DNA from 3 places in the Variovorax sp. V15 genome. Region 3 is predicted to be linked to each of the others. Evidence: predicted binding sites of a transcription regulator. Region 3 holds the regulator's gene; each other region holds the start of a gene.

What was found. The regulator LexA, encoded in region 3, represses DNA repair genes until DNA is damaged. The targets are predictions, from matches to a motif close to ACTGTATNNNNATACAGT.
Region 1: a site for LexA is predicted at 3,052-3,069, ahead of ACAM57_RS09725 (PA0069 family radical SAM protein). Genes of this name have one in related genera too.
Region 2: a site for LexA is predicted at 2,094-2,111, ahead of imuA (translesion DNA synthesis-associated protein ImuA). Genes of this name have one in related genera too.

Annotation. Positions count from the first base shown of each region.
Region 1 covers NZ_AP028659.1:2,065,795-2,070,924, reverse strand. The annotation lists gene ACAM57_RS09735 (amidase) at 1-692, opposite strand, end outside; gene ACAM57_RS09730 (LysR family transcriptional regulator) at 762-1,661, shown strand; gene ACAM57_RS09725 (PA0069 family radical SAM protein) at 1,929-3,023, opposite strand; gene ACAM57_RS09720 (GbsR/MarR family transcriptional regulator) at 3,148-3,741, shown strand; gene ACAM57_RS09715 (thiol-disulfide oxidoreductase DCC family protein) at 3,801-4,223, shown strand; gene ACAM57_RS09710 (cyclopropane-fatty-acyl-phospholipid synthase family protein) at 4,254-5,130, shown strand, end outside.
Region 2 covers NZ_AP028659.1:2,607,792-2,612,921, reverse strand. The annotation lists gene ACAM57_RS12305 (DNA polymerase Y family protein) at 1-1,310, opposite strand, end outside; gene imuA (translesion DNA synthesis-associated protein ImuA) at 1,279-2,079, opposite strand; gene ACAM57_RS12295 (aldo/keto reductase) at 2,268-3,158, shown strand; gene ACAM57_RS12290 (Bug family tripartite tricarboxylate transporter substrate binding protein) at 3,145-4,110, opposite strand; gene ACAM57_RS12285 (hypothetical protein) at 4,128-4,289, opposite strand; gene ACAM57_RS12280 (porin) at 4,229-4,783, opposite strand; gene ACAM57_RS12275 (porin) at 4,735-5,130, opposite strand, start outside.
Region 3 covers NZ_AP028659.1:3,116,570-3,121,699, forward strand. The annotation lists gene ACAM57_RS14780 (D-2-hydroxyacid dehydrogenase family protein) at 1-829, opposite strand, end outside; gene ACAM57_RS14785 (hypothetical protein) at 954-1,331, opposite strand; gene lexA (transcriptional repressor LexA) at 1,477-2,160, opposite strand; gene ACAM57_RS14795 (asparaginase) at 2,234-3,199, shown strand; gene adk (adenylate kinase) at 3,263-3,919, opposite strand; gene kdsB (3-deoxy-manno-octulosonate cytidylyltransferase) at 4,057-4,830, opposite strand; gene ACAM57_RS14810 (Trm112 family protein) at 4,827-5,009, opposite strand; gene lpxK (tetraacyldisaccharide 4'-kinase) at 4,990-5,130, opposite strand, start outside.

The DNA.
Region 1 (5,130 bases), 1.1 Mb from region 3:
TCGGCCACGTCGCGCGTGGTAGGCGTCACGTAGGTGTAGTTGCCGAAGGCGTCCTGCACTTGGCTGTGCGGCACCACGCCCAGGCTCTGCTTCAGGCCCACAACGCCGTTGCAGGCGGCGGGAATGCGGGTGGAGCCGCCGCCGTCGGTGGCGATGGCCAGGGGCGCGACGCCCGCCGCCATGGAGGCGGCAGCCCCCCCGCTGGAGCCGCCGCTGGTGCGCGTGGCGTCCCATGCGTTGCGGGTGCTGCCGAAGAGGGGCGCATCGGTCATGCACTTGGCACCGAACTCGGATGAGGTGGTCTTGCCGATCAGGATGCCGCCGGCCTGGCGAATGCGCGCCACGGCCAGCGCGTCCTGCGCGGGAACATGGTCGCGGTGCAGCACCGAGCCGTAGGTGGTCCTGACGTCCGCGGTGTCGACGATGTCCTTCGCCGTGAAGGGCAGGCCGTGCAGCAGGCCCTGCGCCTCGCCCTTCATCAGGGCCGCCTCCGCCTTCCTGGCCTCTTCCATGGCCTGCTCGTGGCATAAGGTGACGAAGCAGTTCAGCAGCGGCTGCACCGCATCGGCGCGGCGCAGCACCTCGGCGACGATCTCCACCGGCGAGAGCTTGCGTTGCGCGACGAGGGAGCGCAGCGTCACGGCGGACATTTCGCAGATCTCGGACTTCGGAAGACGGGGATACTTTTGCATGCGCAAATGATTGATGCGCCCCCAAAGCCAGTCCAATACTGTTTTCTCGAAAAGGCATATGACCAGCGTATGGCAGCACCAGACTTCAGAACGCTCCGCTACTTCGTGGCCGTTGCCGAGGAACGCAGCGTGGGCAAGGCCGCACGGCGGCTCAACATGGCGCAGCCGCCGCTGTCGGTGCACATCCGGAACCTGGAAGCCTCGGTGGGAACGCCCCTGTTCCAGCGCACGGCGCGCGGCATGGAGATCACCGATGCCGGCAATGCGCTCTTCAGGCGCGCGAAGGAAGCCCTGCTGCTGGCCAACGAAGGCTTCGACGCCGCGCGGGCCATAGGCTCGGGCAGCAGGGGCCGGCTCACTGTCGGAACCATGGTGGTGCTCTCTTACCTGGTGCTGCCCCGCCTGGAGAACGCGCTGCGCGCGAAGCTGCCCGACGTGGAGATCCAGTACGTGGAGCTCAACGCGGTGAACAACATCTCGGCTGTCACCGATTCCGACGTGTCGGTGGCGATCTGCATTCCACCCATCGCGCAGGCCGGCATCTCGGTCGAGCGCATCGGCACCCAGCCGCTGATGCTGGCGGTGCGCGCGGATTCGCCGCTGGCGCGCATGGCCAGCGTTCCGCTGCAGCGGCTCGAGGGCGTGCCGCTCATCGGGCTGCCGGTGCCCGAGGGCGATCTCGACAAGTCGGTGGTGGCCTCGATGCTGAGGCGGCATGGGGTCGGCATGCCCGTCGCGCAGCGGGTCGAGACCATGGTGTCGGCGCTGGCGCTGGTGCTCGCGGGCAAGGGGGTGGCCATCCTGCCCGCATGCGCGCGGATCGGCCGGCCGCCGGGCGTGGTGTTCAGGCCGCTGCGCAACGTCGACGCGAAGATGGAGATCGCCGCCTGCTGGCGCAGCGACTGGGACAGCCCGCTGATCCAGCCCTTCCTGGCGTGCGCTCGGGCCTCCGTGCGACAGGCGGCCTAGCTAGGGCCTGTTCACACTATTTCCGGGGTCGCGTTGGTGCTCCAAGGGGCTGGCTGCAAGGCGCCCGTGCGCAGCAAGGCTGAAGCCTTGCAAGCGCGGGCAACGCCGCAGACGGCCCCTTGGAGCACCAACCCTGCGGGAAGGGCAGCCAGGGCGGGCCAATCAAGGCGCGTGACGACGCGTGTGCATGCGCACACGCTAGGAACGCAACGCCGAGTGGCCCGCCCTGGCTGCCCTTCGCGACCCCGGAAATAGTGTGAACAGGCCCTAGAACAGGCTGCCCTGCCCCGCCGCGCCCGGCGGGCGGAACGCGGAAATATCGAGTGGAATGCGCTCGCGGTTGTAGCCCAGGCGGTTCGTCGCCTTCTGGAAACGCTGGTGGATCAGGTCGGCCCACAGGCCCGAGCCCTTCATTCGCGTGGCGAAGTCGGCGTCGTAGTCCTTGCCGCCGCGCATTTCGTGGATGCGCGCCATGATGCGGTCGGCGCGCTGCGGGTAGTGCAGCGCCAGCCATTCCTTGAAGAGTGGCGCCACTTCCCACGGCAGCCGCACCACCGTGTAGAAGGCGCTGCGCGCGCCGGCCTCCCATGCGGCTTCGAGCACCTGTTCCATGTCTTCGGTCACGAAGGGAATCTGCGGCGCCACGCTCACGCCCACCGGCACGCCGGCCTCGGTGAGCGTGCGGATGGTGCGCAGCCGCCGGTGCGGCGCCGCGGCGCGGGGCTCCAGCTTGCGGGCGAGGTCGCCGTCGAGCGTGGTCACGGTGATGTAGACGGCCGCCAGGTGGTCGGCGGCCATGGGCGCGATCAGGTCGAGATCGCGCTCGATGGCGCTCGACTTGGTGACCAGGGCGAACGGGTGCCGCGCCTCGCCCAGCAGCTCGATGACCGAGCGCGTCAGCCGCAGTTCGCGCTCGATGGGCTGGTAGCAGTCGGTGGCGGTGCCGATGGCGATGTAGCTGGGCCGGTAGCTCTTGCGCCCGAGCTCGGTGCGCAGCACCTCGGCGATGTTGCGCTTGGCGATCAGCTTGGTCTCGAAGTCGAGGCCTGGCGACAGGTTGAGGTAGCTGTGCGTGGGCCGCGCGAAGCAGTAGATGCAGCCGTGCTCGCAGCCCCGGTAGGGGTTGAGGGAGCGGTCGAAGTAGATGTCGGGCGAGTCGTTCTCGTTGAGGGCCGACTTCACGTCCTCGAAGCGCACCTCGGTGGCCAGGGGCTGCAGCGTCTCGGCCTCGGCCGCGCCTTCTTCCAGCGTGCCCCAGCCGTCGTCGAAGGCGTCGCGCTCGTCCTTGGAGAAACGGTGTGCGATGTGCGTGGCCGCGCCGCGGCCCTTGATGGCGTGGATGGGAATGAAGGCGGCTGGCATGGTCGGCGACTCCTTGGCAACTCGATTTACTGTTTATTCATACAGTATTCCACTGATTCACTGTCATTGCCGATTTTTTAATTTCTTTCTTGACAGAAATTTCGAGAATCCTAAACTCGGCGCCATGGAACTCACCGACATCCAACGCAAGTTCGTCCTGCACTGGGGCGAAATGGGCTCGCTGTGGGGCGTCAACCGCACCGTCTCGCAGATCCACGCCCTGCTCTTCGCCTACGGCAAGCCCATGAACGCCGAGGAGCTGTGCGACACGCTCGGCGTGGCCCGCTCCAACATCAGCAACAGCCTGAAGGAACTGCAGGCCTGGAACCTGGTCCGCATCACCCACACGCTGGGCGACCGGCGCGACTACTTCGAGACCAGCGTCGACGTGTGGGAGCTGTTCCGCACCGTGGTGCGCGAGCGCAAGGAGCGCGAGTTCGACCCCACGGTGCGCGTGCTGCGCGAGCTGGTGTCCAGCCCCGACTTCCAGAAGGAGCCCGCCGACGCGCAGGACCGCATCCGCTCCACGATGGAGCTCATGGAGAAGCTGGCCACCTGGGCCGACGAGATGCTGCGGCTGTCGCCCGGCACGCTCGACAAGGTGATGACGCTGGGTGCCAGCGTGCAGAAGTTCGTTCGCGGCGATTCGTCGCAAGGCGGCAAGGGTGACAAGGGCGAAGACCCGGACGCGCACCACGCCAGCCTGCCCATGATCTGAGTCTCTTTTTTTGCCCAATAATTTCTGTTTTGACAGAAATATCGAGAACAAAGAACGCCATGAGCCACATCGCAACACCTGTCTACCCGCTCACGATCTATTTCGATGCAAGCTGCGCGATCTGCTCCGCCGAAATGGGCGCCCTCAAGGCACGCGACGCTGCCGGCCGGCTTCAACTGGTCGACTGCTCGCCCATCGGCTTCACCGGCGGCCCGGCACCGCGCGAGGCGCTGATGGCGGCCATCCACGTCTCCAGCGCCGACGGCAAGGTGCACGTCGGCGTGCCGGCCATCCGCATCTGCCGCGCGGCGGTGGGCCTGTCCAGCGGCGGCCTGCTGCTCGACCTGCCGCTGGTCGCGCCGCTGGCCGATCGCGCCTATGCGCTGCTGGCACGCAACCGCTACCGCATTCCGCGCTGGCTGGCCGCCAGGCTGGCGGGACGCGTCGCCCCTTCATGCGATGACGGCAACTGCCGCATCTGAAGAAGAAACAACCACACGAGGGAACCAACCATGCCCACCGTCTTCCAGCCCGACTTCCGCATGCCGCGCGGAACTGTCGAGCACACCGGCGCCCCCATCACGGCCGAGGACACGCAGGACTACTTCACCGAGGTCGCGACCGACTACAGCGCCTGGAGCCCCAGCTACAACATGCACTTCGGCTTCTGGCGCGCGGGGCTGAACCCGCTGCGGCGCGAGGGCATGCTGGTCGAGATGAACCGCGTGGTCGGCCGTGCGCTGCGCCTCGACGATGCGCCCCGTCGCTGCGTGATCGACATGGGCTGCGGCGCCGGCGCGACCGCGCGCACGCTGGTCGGCGACCACGCATCGCTCTATGCCATCACCGTGACCAACGTCGCCGTGCAGAACCGCATCGCCGCGAAGCTCGACGCCGCTGCGGGCGTGGCGGACCGCATGGCGCACATCGAGGCCGACTACACCCGCACCGGCCTGCCCGCCGCGCAGGCCGATGGCGCGTGGGCTGTAGAAAGCGCCTGCTATGCCGGCGGCACCGACAAGGCCGACTTCATCCGCGAAGCCGCGCGACTGCTCAAGCCCGGTGCGCGCCTCGCGGTGGTCGACGGCTTCCTGCTGCGCCGCAACCCAGGCCGGCTCGCAAGCTGGCTGCACCGCCTGTGGGCCGACAGCTGGGCCGTGCCCACGCTGGCCGTGCGCGAAGACTTCGTTGCCGCATTGCACGAGAACGGCTTCGAAGACGTCGAAGTGAAGTCGCTGCGCTGGCGCGTCGCGCCCAGCGCGCTGCACATCCCCATGCTGGCCACCCGCTTCACGCTGGCCGAACTCTGGAAGGCGCGCGGCAGGCTCAGCCCGTGGCGGCGCAAGCACATCGTGGCCAGCTACTGCGCACTGGCGCTGGGCATGTTCT
Region 2 (5,130 bases), 510 kb from region 3:
GCGGCGGGCCGCTCGCGGAAGATCCACACCAGCCCGGCCTCGGGGCTTTCCGCGACGTAGTAGTCGCGCATCGCGGGCTGGCCGCCCTCTTCCTTGTCGCCCCACCAGCCGGTCTCGACGCGCTGCGGGCCGATCAGCCGGCTCAGCGGGCCGCGGTAGCACGGGCGCTCGCCATCCATTTCGAGCAGCAGCGGTTCGGGCAGCAGCCACGGCGGGTAGACGGCGTCGGGCTGCGAAGCCACTGCGGCAGCCTGCTTCCGGCTCCTGTCGTCGGCCGCTTTCTCTTTCCCCTTTTCCTTCTGCAATGCAGGTCGCCACGCCTGCTTGCGCTCGGGCCGGTGGTCGGCCTGCGCAGCCGGCACCACCACCTGCTGCGGACCGAGCCGCACGCTGAGCCGCTCGACCATCTCGTGCAGCCTGTCGCCCTTGCGGTTGTCCTCCGGCAGGAAGCTGGTGCTGGCGCCGGCCCAAGGATCGGTCTCGAGGGTGCGCAGCCTGATCCAGCTCGCGGGCGCGGCCAGCGTGGCGAGGGCCAGCTTTTCGGACAGCAGCCGGCGCAGGTGCGCCATGTCCTGCGTGGGCTCGGCCGTGCGCACGGTGAGCTGCTCGTGCGGCGGCAGGTTCACGCCGTTGAGGCGCCGCAGGTCGAGCGTCCATTGCAGTTCCATCGCACGCACACCGCGCTGGCGGGCGCGCAGCCAGAACTGCAGCGAGGTCAGCAGCCGGTTGGCCGACCACATGAGCTCGGGCGCGGTCTCGGCCAGCGCGGGCAGCTCCAGCTTCTGCTCGAACACGTCGGGCAGCGTGAGCCAGCAATGGCTTTCGGGGCGCAGGCCCCAGGCGATGTCGAGCGCCTCGCGCAGCCCGGCGCCGAAGCGCCGCGTGAGTCCGCCGCGCGGCAGCGCCGCCACCTCGCCCCAGGTGCGGCAGCCCAGGCGCGCGAGCAGGTCGAGGTGCTCGCGCGCGGCGCTCAGCGTGTCGAGCGGAAGGCCGGCAGGCACGTCCTTCGGGCGCTTCTCCTCGCGCGCGAACAGGCGCAGCCGCGCCAATGCGATCAGGCTGGTGGCGCCCTGCGTGCCCAGCATGCGCGCGTCGGGCACGGGGTTGTCGGCCACCAGCAGGCGCATCAGCTGCATGCGCCCGCCCCAGAGGCGTTCGCAGGCGGAGACTTCGAGCATCAGGGCTTCGTCGAGCCAGGCGACGTGGGGCGTGTACTTCAGGGCCCACCAGCCCAGGGCTTCGAGCGTGGGAAGCGTCGAGGCGTCGGACGCGTCGGCTTCAGGCAACCACCGCAAGGCGATCCAGTGCATCCGGGCCTCCTTTCCATGCGTCGATGCGCACCACCGTGGCCGACGCCGCACCGGCCGGCACCGTGCCCTGCTGCTGCAGGCGCAGCTTGCGCCGCAGCCGGGCGGCGGCAAGCAGTGCCGCCATGCGCTCGTTGCGCGCCGGCAGCATCACCGGTGCGGCCAGCGGCGGGCCGCGTCGCTTGAGGATGTTCAGTTCGATCTGCGAGACATCGGCCTGGCTGCGGTCGGCCCTGATGCGCAGCCGCGCAGGCGATGCCGACAGCGCCACCGACTCGGGCCGGCACACGAAGAGCAGCACCTCGTGCTGTGCGGCCGCCAGCTGCAGCCGCCGCAGTTCGCCCACCCGCGCCTGAGGCAGCCAGGCCACGACGGCGGACACGTCGGCGCAGCGCAGCGCCTGCTCGCAGGCCCACAGCCGCGCGGCCGGGGCCTCGCTGCGCACCCACATCAGCGCCTCCACCGGCAGCCCCTGCGCCGCGAGGGAGGCGCCGCAGGGCTCGTAGGGCGCGCCGATCAGCACCACCGGCCCGCCCCGCGCGGCCACCGCCTGCGCCAGCGCGGGCAGCAGCAGCCGCCAGACATGGGCTTCGGGCGCAGGCAGCAGCAGTTCCGTCATCGCGCCGACCGGCCAGCCGCCGCCCGGCAGTTCCGCGTCGAGCGCGGCATGGCCGGTGGCGATGACCTGCGCGTCGGCAAGGCCGAGTTCGTCGGCATGCCAGACGCCACGGCCCGCGGCAGCGGAGAAGGAATCGAGGAAAGGGAGGCCCATGGCGATGACTGTTAACTGTATTTTCATACAGTATTTCATGAGCCACAACCCGAAGCCCGGAAAAGCCGTTTCTTCTTCACAGAGCGTTTCACATTGCGGCGAGCTGCGCCTTTCCCATCGTCGGATACTGGCCACGGATGCAGCCCCCGACGATTCCTTTCCACCTCACCCGCGCCGAACTGCTGCGCATGGGCGCCGCGCTGTGCGCCGGCGCCGCGCTCCCCGCCTTCGCCCAACCCCAGTCCAAGCCAGCCATGAACACCCGCCCCATCCCCTCCACCCGCGAGGCGCTGCCCGTGATCGGCTGCGGCACCTGGATCGGCTTCGACCAGCGCCCCGGCACCGAGGAATACGCGCGCCTGCCCGGCGTGCTCGACGCGCTGTTCGCGGCCGGCGGCACGGTGATCGACAGCTCGCCCATGTACGGCCGCTCCGAGGAAACCACCGGCGAGCTGCTGGCAGCATCGAAGCAGCAGGTCAGGCCCTTCCTCGCCACCAAGGTGTGGACCTCGGGCCGCGAAGCCGGCATCGCGCAGATGGAGCAGTCCTTCGCGCGGCTGCGCACGCAGCACATGGACCTGATGCAGGTGCACAACCTCGTCGACTGGCGCACGCATCTCGCCACGCTGCGCGGCTGGAAGGAAAAGGGCCGCGTGCGCTACATCGGCGTCACGCACTACACGGCCTCGGCCTACGGCGAGGTCGAGGCGGTGCTGAAGGCCGAGAAGCTCGACTTCCTGCAGATCAACTACTCGCTCGACGCGCGCGAGGCCGAGCAGCGCCTGCTGCCGCTGGCCGCCGAGCGCGGCGTGGCGGTGATCGTCAACATGCCCTTCGGCGGCGGCGGCGGGCTGCTGCGCCGGCTGCGCGACAAGCCGCTGCCGCCCTGGGCCGCCGAGATCGGCTGCAACAGCTGGGCGCAGGTGCTGCTGAAGTTCGTGCTGAGCCACCCGGCCGTGACCTGCGCCATACCGGGCACCAGCCGCCGCGAGCACATGGCCGACAACGCGGCGGCCGGCGCGGGCAGCTTTCCCGACGCGGCCTTCTGGCGCCGCGAGGCCGCTGCTATTCGAACTTGACGTTGTGCTCGCGCACGGTGGCGCCGAAGGCGTCGTACTGCGTGCGGAAGAACTCGGTGAACTTCGCGGGGCTCATGCCATAGCCCTCGAAGCCCTGCTGCACCAGCTGCGCGTGCACCTCGGGGCGCTTCAGCGTGTTCTGCAGTTCCTGCGAGAGCCTGTCGGTGATCGCCTGCGGCAGCCCCGGCGGCCCGAAGAAGCCGGCCCACGGCGTGATGGTGAGCTTGCCCAGCCCCAGCTCGCCGCCCGTGGGCACGTCGGGCAACAGGGCGCTGCGCTGCGGCAGCAGCGTCACCAGCGCGCGGATGCGCCCTTCCTTCACGAAGCCCGGCGCCAGCGTGCCGGTGGTGAACATCATCTGGATCTGCCCGCCCAGCAGGTCGGTCATGGCCTGCATGTCGCCCTTGTAGCGCGCGTTGACCACCTTGCGGTCGCCCAGCAGCTGCAGCATCGCGAGCTCCGAGGCGCTGTTGCTCGATGCCGAATTGAGCGCGCCGGGCTTCGACGCCACCAGCGCGAGCAACTCGTTCACGCTCTTCACCGGCAGGCTCGCAGGCACCACCAGGAACATCGAGAACTGCCCGGCCGAGCTGATCGGCGTGAAGGCCTTGAAGGGGTCGTAGGGCGGCGTCGGCCGCAGCGTGGGCGCGGCCACCATCGCGGTGTTGGTGCCCATCAGCAGCGTGTAGCCGTCGGGCCTGGCCGACGAGATGGCCTGCGCGGCCAGCACGCCGTCGGCGCCGGGGCGGTTCTCCACGATCACCTGCTGGCCGAGCTGCTTGGACAGGCCCTCCGCGATGATGCGCGTGAGCACGTCGGCGCCGCCGCCGGCCGCGAAGCCCACGATCAGCTTCAGCGGCTTGTTGGGGAATGTGTCGGCGCTCCATGCCGCCGTGCCGGGCAATGCCGTGGCGGCGGCAAGGGCCGCCAGGGCGAGTGTTCTGCGTCGCATGATGACGGCCCTCCGGTTCAGAAGAGATGGCGCACGCCGAATTCCCAGCCGGTCGAGCGATGCCCGGCCGCCGGCGCCACGCCGCCGCTGACCACGTAGCGCGCCTGCCCGCTGTTCATCAGCCGTGCGTAGGTGCCGTAGAGCGCGGTGCGCTTGGAGAGGTTGTGGACGTAGCCGATGCCGAACTGCCGCGCGTCGTCGCGGTGCGCGGCATGCCGTTGGCGTTGCGCAGGCTCTCGTCGCTGCGGTCGTCGAGGTAGGCGTAGCTGATGCGGATGCGCCCGACTTCGAAAGCCGGGATGTGCGCGCCGATCTCGGCCGTGTTCTTGCGCACCGTGCCGGCCGCCAGCTTCACCGTCACCTTGTTGTAGAGCGCGAAGAACTTGGCGAAGCCCGCGTCCCACGAGCCGCCGATGTTGGCGTGCGTGTAGTTGCCGACGGTGGCGGTGGCATTGAATTTCGAGCGCGTGACGGCCGCCGCCACGTCGAAGGCGCCCGATGCGAAGCCGAAGCGCGCGCCCGCGAAGTTGCCGTCGTGGCGGTTCGCCAGGGTCGAGTCGTTCTCGCCGGTGCCCACCATCGCCATGCCGTAGAAGCCGCCGAGGTTGGGCGGCAGCCAGTAGCTCACCGTGTTGCTGCCGGTGATGGTGGTGGGCAGCGGCCCGGTGCCCACGGCCGCGAAGGTGAGGTTGCCCGCGCGCGCGCCACGCCGTTGGCGTTGAACGGGTCGAAGTAAATGCTGTTGTAGTGCATGGGAATGAAGTCGTGGCCCAGCCGCAGCTCGCCCAGCTTGTCCGACGACAGGCTCACGAAGGACATGCGGTCGAAGGTGATCGGGCCCGCCGTGCCCGCGCCGCTTGCCTGGTTGTTGGAATTGCTCGGGCGGCCGGTGCCGGTGTCGGGGTTCAGGCTGCCTTCGAGCCAGAAACCCGCGCGCAGGCCGCCGCCCAGGTCCTCGGTGCCGCGAAAGCCCAGCCGGCTGGTGGAAAGCCCGCCGTTGGACAGCGCCTTCACCGAGCC
Region 3 (5,130 bases):
GCGGTTCGCTCTCGAACACGTCGACGGCCGCGAGCCCCGGGCGGCCGCGGTTGAGAGCCGCGAGCAGGGCATCGGCCTCGACCAACTCCGCGCGCGAGGTGTTCACGAACAGGGCGGTCGGCTTCATACGCGAGAGGTCCTCGAGGGTGATGAGGCCGCTGGTCTCTTCGTTGAGCCGCAGGTGCACCGACAGCACGTCGGCCGCGGCGAAGAACTCATGGCGGTTCTGGGCCACCTGGAAGCCGTCGGAGCGCGCCTTGGCGCAGCTGGCTTCACGGCCCCAGATCACGACCTGCATGCCGAAGGCCTGCCCGTAGCGCGCCACCAGCTGGCCGATGCGCCCGTAGCCCCAGATGCACAGAGTCTTGCCCTTGAGTACGGAGCCGATGCCGAAATTGGGCGGCATCGAGGCCGACTTGAGCCCGGACTGCTGCCAAGCTCCGTGCTTGAGGTTGCTGATGTACTGCGGCAGCCGGCGCATGGCGGCCATGATGAGCGCCCAGGTGAGTTCGGCGGGCGCCTGGGGAGAGCCGGAACCCTCTGCCACGGCCACGCCGCGCTCGGTGCAGGCCGCGACGTCGATGTGTCCGGCGACGCGCCCCGTCTGGGAAATGAGCTTGAGCTTGGGCAGCTTCTCGATGAGTTGGCGCGAGATCTGGGTGCGCTCGCGGATCAGCACGATCACGTCGGCGTCCTTGAGTCGGACCGACAACTGCCCAATGCCTTTGACCGTGTTGGTATAGACCTTGGCCGCGTAGGCGTCCAGCTTGGAAGCGCAGCGCAGCTTGCGTACGGCGTCCTGGTAATCGTCGAGGATCACAATGTTCATGGCGTGCCATTGTGCCTCGCAGCATTGGAATGTCGCGCCGGCGAACGTTTGGATACCCGCCCTGCAGCCGCTTGCAGAGCGGTTCGGGCCCGGTACAGGACCCGATGCCGGGCTCAGTGCAGGTTCAATGCAGACGCGTCGAGCGAGGGGCCGCGGCCACGGTTTCGGCGGCTTCCAGAGCGGCCAGGCGGTCGAGTTCTGCGCAGACGTCGGCCATGCGGCCGGAGATCAGCACCCGGTTGTTGTTGCGCTGCTGGCCCTTGCCGTCGATCACGCGGACCACGCGCAGCGGGCGTGCCGCAGCGGCTGTTTCAGAGGGGGCGGTGCCGCCGGTGCGGGCTGCACAGGCGGTGCGCACGGCCACGTAGCGCAGTCCAGCGGAGGACTCTGCGGAATCGAGATGATCCCTGCGATGGGAGGGGCGGCGTGCCGGCATCAGCCGGTTGGCCAGCGATTGCAGCGGCATCCAGATGTCGGCGATGGCGAGGAGGGCGATTCCCATGTGAACTCCAAGAAAGTACGAGGTTGAACACAGGCAGGATTTCTTGAATCGGCCGCGACAGGGTGATGGCGACTCTTCGCCATACGCCCGCCACCTGTCGCTGCCGGATGGGGTGCTGTTGCTCTGGAAAGCAGGTCGCAGCGGCCTACATCAGCATGGTGTTCCGAATGAGTCCGACCGCGAGGCCTTCGATTTCGAAAGGCTCGCCGGGCTGCACGATGATGGTCGGGTAATCGGGGTTCTCGGCGTGCAGCTCGATGACCTGTTTGTTGCGCTTCAGGCGCTTGACGGTCACTTCGTCGCCCAGGCGCGCAACAACGATCTGGCCGTTGCGTGCTTCCTTGGTGGCCTGCACCGCGAGCAGGTCGCCGTCCATGATGCCGGCGTCGCGCATCGACATGCCGCGCACCTTGAGCAGGTAGTCGGGCTGGCGCTGGAACAGCGTGTTCTCGACGTAGAAGGTCTGGTCGACGTGCTCTTGAGCCAGGATTGGCGAGCCGGCTGCGACACGGCCGATGAGCGGCAGCGCCAACTGGGCCATGCCGGGCAGCGAGAGGGAGAACTGTCCACCCTCGCGATGGCGCGTTTCGTTGAGCGAGCGCAACGCGTCGCCCTTGAGGCGGATGCCGCGGGAAGTGCCGCTGACCAGCTCGATGACGCCCTTGCGCGCCAGCGCCTGCAGGTGCTCTTCGGCGGCATTGGCCGATTTGAATCCGAGTTCATTGGCGATTTCGGCGCGCGTGGGTGGCGCACCGGTGCGTGCGATGGCGCTCTGGATGAGGTCCAGGATCTGCTGCTGGCGGGCTGTAAGCTTCACGGCGAACTGCATGTGTGGTTCCTTGCGGCACTGGTTGGATATCCAGTGCCTGTATTTTTAACCAGTTTTTAGAAGTTGACAAGCCATGGTCAATTCCTCTTCGCCCGAACTGCCGCGCCGCGTGGTGGTTCTGGGCACCGGCGGCACCATCGCGGGCCGGGCCGCCAGCAGCGGCGACAACATCGGCTACACCGCCGCGCAGGTGGGCGTGGCCGACCTGCTGGGTGCCATCGAGGCACCCGACGGCGTGATGCTGGAGGCCGAGCAGGTGGCTCAGGTCGACAGCAAGGACATGTCCTTCGCCATCTGGCAGCAGCTGGCCCGGCGCTGCGCGCACTGGCTGGCGCAGGCCGATGTGGCAGGCGTGGTGATCACGCACGGCACCGACACGATCGAGGAAACCGCGTTCTTCCTGCATTCTGTGCTGGTGCCGTCCAAGCCCGTCGTGCTGACCTGCGCGATGCGCCCGGCCACTGCGCTGTCGCCGGACGGTCCGCAGAACGTTCGTGATGCGATCAGCGTCGCCGCCACACGGGGTGCGCACGGAGTCACCGTGGTGTGCGCGGGGGCGATCCATGCCGGCGTCGACATTCAGAAGGTCCATACCTATCGGCTGGACGCCTTTGCTTCGGGCGATGCGGGCCCCGTGGGCTATGTGGAGGAGGGCGAGGTACGCCTTGTCCGGTCGTGGCCGCAAGGCGGAACGCTGCCGGTAGTGAAGCTCTTCGGTGCTACCGAGGTGCAGTGGCCACGCGTGGAGATCGTGATGAGCCACGCCGGTGCCAGCGGTGCGGTGATCGAGGCGCTGCTTCAGGCGGGCGGAGTGGATCCTCTGCGCGGGCTGGTGCTTGCCGCCACCGGCAACGGCACCTTGCACCATGCGCTGGAAGCGGCCGCGCTCAAGGCCCGGGACGCCGGCATCGAGGTGCTCCGAGCCACGCGCTGCTCGAGCGGGCGCATCCTGCCGAAGGCGGGGGATCCGCTTCGCGATGCAGGCTCGCTGACGCCCGTGAAGGCCCGCATCGCCCTGATGCTCGAATTGCTGGGCTGAAAGCAGAACCGCCCCTCTGGAGGGGCGGTTTGCTGCGAGTCGGATGATCGGTCGATCTTTCGATCAGCTGCTCAGCGCGGCCAAGGCGCGCTGGGTGATCTCGTCGACCGTGCCCACGCCCTTGATGGCGCGGTACTTGGGCGCGGCGGCCGGATCGGCCTTGGCCCAGGCGGAGTAGTAGTCGACCAGCGGACGCGTCTGCTGGCTGTACACGTCGAGCCGCTTGCGCACGGTTTCTTCCTTGTCGTCCTCGCGCTGGATGAGGTCCTCGCCGGTCACGTCGTCCTTGCCTTCCACCTTGGGCGGGTTGAACTTGACGTGGTAGGTGCGGCCCGAAGCCGGATGCGAGCGGCGGCCGCTCATGCGCTCGATGATGTCGCCGAAGGGCACGTCGATCTCGAGGACGTAGTCGAGCTTGACGCCTGCCGCCTTCATGGCGTCGGCCTGGGGAATGGTGCGGGGGAAGCCGTCGAACAGGAAGCCGCTAGCGCAGTCGGGCTGCGCGATGCGTTCCTTCACGAGATTGATGATCAGGTCGTCGCTGACCAGTGCGCCGGCGTCCATGATGGCCTTGGCCTGCAGCCCGAGGGGCGTGCCGGCCTTGACGGCTGCGCGCAGCATGTCGCCGGTCGAAATCTGGGGAATGCTGTATTTCTGGCAAATGAAGGCCGCTTGCGTGCCTTTGCCCGCCCCGGGCGCGCCCAGCAAAATTAGTCTCATGGTGTCCTCGGACGGTTCTTAGATTTTGTGTCGCGCCGAGCGTCGGCCCCATGGCTGGGCTGGGCGGAGTTGCTTCGAGGATAGCATGCGTGCCCTTCGGGAAATCCCGCTGTCGGTGGCCGTGGAGACGCGCAGGCTCAGGCGCCGGCCGCCGCGAAGACGGCTCGCACGCGCGCCAGGTCTTCCGGCGTGTCGATGCCGGGCCCCGGCGCCACATGGCTCACATGCACCGCGATGCGATGTCCGTGCCACAGCGCGCGCAGCTGTTCGAGTGCCTCCGTCGACTCGACGGGCGCAGGGGGCAGCGAAGGAAATCGCCGTACGAAGCCGGCGCGGTAGCCGTAGATTCCGATGTGGCGCAGTGCCGCGGGGGTGGCAGGCAGCATTGCAGGCGCGGCGCCATTGGCGGAGCCGTCGCGCCACCAAGGGATCGGCGCGCGGCTGAAGTACATCGCGTTGTCCTGCGCATCGAGCACGACCTTCACGACATTGGGATTCATGAAGTCGCCGACCGAGTCGATCTCGTGGGCGGCGGTGCTCATCGCCGCCTCGGCGTGCGTGGCGAGCGTGGACGCCACGGCGTCGATCAGCGCGGGGTCGATCAGCGGCTCATCGCCCTGTACGTTGACGACGATGTCCTCACCATCCAGGCCCAGTTGCTCGCAGGCTTCGGCCAGCCGATCGGTGCCGCTGGGGTGATCCTGCCGCGTGAGCACAACCTCGACGCCATGCGCCTTGCAGGCTTCGACGATGGATGGATCGTCGCCGGCGACCACCACGCGTGCAGCGCCCGACTCGCTGGCGCGCTGCGCCACGCGCACCACCATGGGCACGCCGGCGATATCGGCCAGGGGTTTGTTGGGAAGCCGTGTCGACGCGAGCCGCGCCGGAACCAGAACGGTGAAGCTCACAGCCCGAGCTCTTCGTCGGAAAGCGTGCGTGCCTCGTTCTCGAGCAGCACCGGAATGCCGTCGCGCACCGGATACGCCAGGCGGGCGCTGCGCGAGCACAGCTCCTGCTTCTCGGGGTTCCAGGTCAGCGGCCCCTTGGTGACGGGGCAGACGAGCAGTTCAAGCAGCTTGGTATCCATCGAGCGATGATAGCTTTGCGTCGAGTGCGGCGAAGAATTCCGCGGACGGCACGAACTCCAGCGGCACGGCCAGCGCATCGGGCGCCTTGCGCCACAGCTTGACGGCGTCCTTTTCGGTGCA